DNA from 2 places in the Arthrobacter jiangjiafuii genome. Region 2 is predicted to be linked to the other one. Evidence: predicted binding sites of a transcription regulator. Region 2 holds the regulator's gene; the other holds the start of a gene.
The links. Region 2 encodes Rex, which represses fermentation and respiration genes when NADH is low (regulators of the CRP and FNR family bind a similar motif). Its sites were predicted from a motif close to CTTGTGAANNNNTTCACAAG; they were not measured.

Region 1: KKR91_RS01740 (queuosine precursor transporter) is a predicted target of Rex. The motif match lies at 1,632-1,651, and genes of this name have one in related genera.

What each region holds. Positions count from the first base shown of each region.
Region 1 is NZ_CP076022.1:326,736-329,184, reverse strand. It holds gene tgt (tRNA guanosine(34) transglycosylase Tgt) at 1-726, shown strand, start outside; gene KKR91_RS01740 (queuosine precursor transporter) at 723-1,475, opposite strand; gene KKR91_RS01735 (TetR/AcrR family transcriptional regulator) at 1,761-2,438, shown strand; gene KKR91_RS01730 (hypothetical protein) at 2,431-2,449, shown strand, end outside.
Region 2 is NZ_CP076022.1:3,131,771-3,134,219, forward strand. It holds gene KKR91_RS14685 (hypothetical protein) at 120-620, shown strand; gene KKR91_RS14690 (redox-sensing transcriptional repressor Rex) at 669-1,382, opposite strand; gene KKR91_RS14695 (glutaredoxin family protein) at 1,508-1,768, opposite strand; gene KKR91_RS14700 (HAD family hydrolase) at 1,857-2,449, shown strand, end outside.

The sequences.
Region 1 (2,449 bases), 790 kb from region 2:
CAGATCGGCGCCGACATCATGTTCGCGTTCGATGAGCTGACCACGCTGATGAACTCACGTGGCTACCAGGAGATGTCGCTGGAACGGACCCGGCTGTGGGCCGAGCGCTGCATCATCGAACACCGCCGGCTGACCGAAGAGCGTGTCGGCAAGCCGTACCAGGCCCTGTTCGGCGTGCTGCAGGGCGCGCAGTACGAGGATCTGCGCCGGCAGGCCTCGCGCGACCTGGGCGCCATGGACTTTGACGGCTTCGGTATCGGCGGTGCCCTGGAGAAGGAAAACCTGGGCACCATTGTGCGCTGGTGCACCGAGGAGCTTCCCGAGGACAAACCCCGCCACCTGTTGGGCATTTCCGAACCGGATGACATCTTCACCGCGATCGAAAACGGCGCCGACACCTTTGACTGTGTCTCCCCCACCCGGGTGGCCCGCACCAGTGCGTTCTACACCCCGCACGGGCGGCTGAACCTGTCCAACGCCCGCTTCAAGAAGGACTTCACGCCGCTGGTGGAGGGCTGCGACTGCTATGCCTGCGCGCACTACACGAAGGCCTACATCCACCACCTGTTCCGGGCCAAGGAAATGGTCGCGTCCACGCTGGTCTCCATCCACAACGAGCGTTTCACCGTAAAACTGGTCGACGACGCCCGGCTGGCCATCGAGGACGGCTCCTTCTTCGACTTCAAGGCAGAGACCCTCGGGAAGTACTACAGCTCCAAGGTCTAGGCTGCCGGTGGCGCTTCGGTGACAGCTGCGTAGCTCGGTTCGCGCTTCTTGATCGCTTTGATGACCGCGGCCGTGACCGGCACGAAGAGGAACTCGATAAGCGTTTTGTACACGAAGCCGAAGATCACGTAATTGATGAAGCTGCCCGGGTCGGAAATCCCAATCACGGGGGCAGCGACAGCGCAGAAAATCAGCGTGTCCGCGAACTCGCCCACGCCGGTGGACGCCATCAGCCGGCCGGCCAGCGCCTTTTCCCGGAACTTCTCCTTCATCTTGACCAGGACCCAGGAATTCAGTGTCTGTCCGGCCAGGAAGCCCAGGAGACTGGCCAGCACGATCTGCCACACAGGACCCAGCGCCAGCTCCAGCGCAGCCTGCTTGGACTGCCCGTAGTCGTCGTCGAACCCCGGCAGCGCAATAATGACGGCAAAGCTGACCGCCGCCAGGGCCGCCACCGCAAAACCGGTGAAAATCGCCCGGCGGGCCGCCTTGAAGCCGTACACCTCGCTGATGACATCCCCGAGGATGTAGGCCAGCGGGAAAAGGAAGAACCCGCCGTCGGTCACGATGCTGAAGTCTCCGACAATCGGGCCCAGCGCGATCGGACCCAGCACCACACCCTTCGTGGCTCCGATGTTGGAAATGACGATCACCACGCACATGAGCGCCAGGATGATGTCGTAATGGGAGCTGCCCCGCTGGGCAAAGGCCGGAGCGGGAGCCGTTTCGGCGCCGGACTGCGTGTGCATGGGTCTTCCGTTTCAGTAGTGGTTCGCCTGGCGATCCGCCGGCTGTATTAGCACTGTGCCCGCTGCACCGGGCGGCCCTGCGTGGGCCGCCGTCAATTCTGCCATGTTCCGCCCCGACTCCGCTCCCTGCCCGCCCGGACACCCCTGTGCGGTGCGTTTTTGAACACGTTCAAAACCGTGATGTACTTGCGGGCGGGCAACCCCGCAACCGGTGCACGCCAGGGCCGGCCCCCTTCAGCCTGCGTACCACCCACAAGCGGCGCATAACGGAAACCAGGAGCGTTGATGGCCGCGACGGACAAGAGCGAACAGACGCGTCGGCTTCTGCTGGAAACAGCACTGGAACTCTTCCGCTCGCAGGGGTACGCCAAAACCACGATGCGCAGCATTGCCGAGGCAGCTGAGGTCTCCGTCGGCAACGCCTATTACTACTTCCGCTCCAAGGACGAGCTGGTGGCCGAGCTATACCGCTTCCTCCAGGACGAACACCGCACCCGCTCCCTGCCGCTGCTGCGCGAAGGCCACAATCTGGGTGAACACCTGCGGCTGATCCTGCTCGCCAATCTGGAGGTCATGGGTCCGTACCATGACTTCGGCGCCCACTTCATGCGCACGGCCATGCCGTCGTCGGGCAGGGCACCCGCCTACAGCCGGCACGCGGCCGGCGCCGGCGTGGGCCGCGCCAAATCCATCGCCCTGTTCCGGCAGGCGGTTACCAGGTCCCGCCCGCAGCCGCCGCTGGCCATCCGCGACGACCTGCCCGAACTCCTGTGGCTGGTGCACATGGGCGTGACCCTGTTCTGGATTTATGACCGCTCCCCCGGCCAGCACCGCTCCCGCCGGCTCGTGGAAAACGTGGCACCGCTGGCCGCGAAGCTGGTGATCCTCTCCCGCCTGCCCGTGGTCCGCAATATCGTGGAGGATGTAGTACGCCTATTCCAGGGAGCCAGGGCCCATGATTGAACGCGGGGACG
Region 2 (2,449 bases):
GTCAGCGCGAGTCCCGCCGGGGCCGCGGCATCCGATCCGCGATTTCCCTTCGGGCCGGCGCCCCTGGAGTCCAGGCAAGTTCCGGTGTTTCCCACCCGACGGCGAACGCCGGACAAGGCATGGCACCTCCCGACTGGGCCCCGTTGCCGGCGGCTCTCATCCGTGTTCCCTACCGCGAATGGAAGGGACCGCGGCCGCGCGTGGTCAGGCTGTCCGCGGCCCTGATTGTGCTCGGTGGCATCATCACCCTGATTGGCGGTGTCGCAGCGACCCGGGCACCCGTTTCGGAACTATCCGCCACCGCTGCGCAGCTCGAAAGGTTCGGTGTCGATGTCACCCGCTATGCGGCCCTGTTCCAGGGGCTCGCCCTGGCCACCGCGCTCGTGGTGTTTGGCTTGTACCTGCTGTTCGCCTTCCTGATCAGGGAGGGCCGGAACTGGGCCCGGATCGGCGGCACTGTCCTCGTCGGTCCTGCACTGGTGGCGGCCCTGGTGCACGGCGAAGTGGCGCAGGTCTATGCCGCGGCGGCAGCGGCGGCCGGCCTGGCCCTGTTGTACCGCAGGGACTGCAACAGGTATTTCCGCCCCCGGACCCCCCGGTACCGCGGCGGCGGAGGCTGACTTGCGGGCGCCGGCCGGGCCGGGCTCCAAACGCGCGGGGACGGGGGGCTATTCGGCCAGCCGGGCCCTGGCTTGATCCGCGATATCGGAAACCCGGGCCCGCTGCGCGTGGTAGGCGAGGATCTGCAGCTCGGTAGCCATGTCCACCTTCCGCAGCTGGACGTGGTCGGGAACCTGCAGCACCACCGGTGCGAAGCTGAGGATGCTGGTGATGCCACACGCCACCAGCCTGTCGCACAGGCCCTGGGCCACATCCGCCGGTACAGAGAGGACCGCCATGTTGGCCCGGGTGCGTTCAAGCACGGTTTCCATCACATCGACGGGGCTGACCCGCAGCCAGCCGATTTCCTGCCCCACCACCAGTGGATCGGAGTCGAGCAGGGCCACCACCTCGAAGCCGCGCGACCCGAATCCGGGATAGCCGGCCAGGGCCTTGCCCAGGTTTCCGGCCCCGACGATCGCCACGCGCCAGTTCTGCGTCAGGCCCAATGCGGCGGCAATATGTCCGCTGAGGTACGACACCTCGTAACCGACACCGCGTGTGCCGTAGGAGCCCAGATAGGAAAGGTCCTTGCGGACTTTGGGCGAATTCACTCCTGTGGCTTCGGCCAGTTCATCCGAGGAGACGCGCTCGACGCCGTCGGCCAGCATGGTGCCGAGCGCGCGCAGGTAGATGGTCAGACGGGCAAGGGAGGCAGGCGGAATGTTCCGGTGGGCTGCCGCAGCGCCGGCCGGCCGGGCTGGTTCCTCCGAGATGCTCACATGTACCTATCGTCGTTGTCGTCATTTGGGTGCGCGGCCCGAGCCCGGTCCGGTCGCCTGGAGGGCCCCGGTTTCCCCACTCTAGTCCGCGGCCGGGTGCTGACAAAGCACTTGCCGGGGTGCGGTTAATGGCCCAGCAGCCGGCGGATCCGGGTTTCGTCGAGCTGCCAGAAGTCGCGCTGGATTCCGTCTATCAGCAGGACCGGGATTTCCTCGCCGAAGCGAGAGGCCAGTTCATCATCCCCCTCAATTGACTGCTCACGCCAGGGGATTCCCAGATCGGCGCTGATCCGGTCCAGGACCTGCCGCGCGGCAACGCACAGATGGCAGCCCGGTCGGGTCAGGAGCAGAAGGTCCGGAGAGGGGCCGGCGGCCGAAATGTTCATCCTTCCAAAGTAGCCGCTCCACGGCTCCCGCCTGCGCCGGGATCTGTCGTTCCGCGTCACGTGCCGGTTTCTGCGTAGACTCAGGGGTATGCCCAGAACCACCGTTGTACGAGCCGCCGAGCCCACGGCAGCGGCGGTAACCCCTGGCGAAGCCGCGTTCTTCGACGTCGATAACACCCTGATGCGCGGGGCCAGCCTGTTTCACGTGGGCCGGAAGATGTACCAGCGCAAGATCTTCACGCTGCGCGAGGCCTTCGGATTTGCCCGGAAGCAGGCCCGCTTCCTGCTGCAGGGCGAGAATCTCAAGGACGTCCATTCGGTCCGGGACGCCGCCCTGACGCTGGCCACCGGCCTGGCGGCCGCGGATATCCGGGTCCTGGGCGAGGAGGTCTACGACGAGATGATCGAGTCCAAGATCTGGCCGGGGACCCGCGCCCTGACCGAACAGCACATGAAATCCGGCCGGCCGGTATGGCTGGTGACGGGAACCCCGGTGGAGGTGGCCTCGGTCATCGCCAACCGCCTGCACCTGACCGGGGCGCTGGGCACGGTGAGCGAGATAGACGACGGACTCTACACGGGCCGTCTGGTGGGCGATTTCCTGCATGGACCGGCCAAGGCCGAAGGCGTCAAGATCCTCGCTGAGAAGGAAGGCCTGGACCTGCAGAGGTGCTGGGCCTA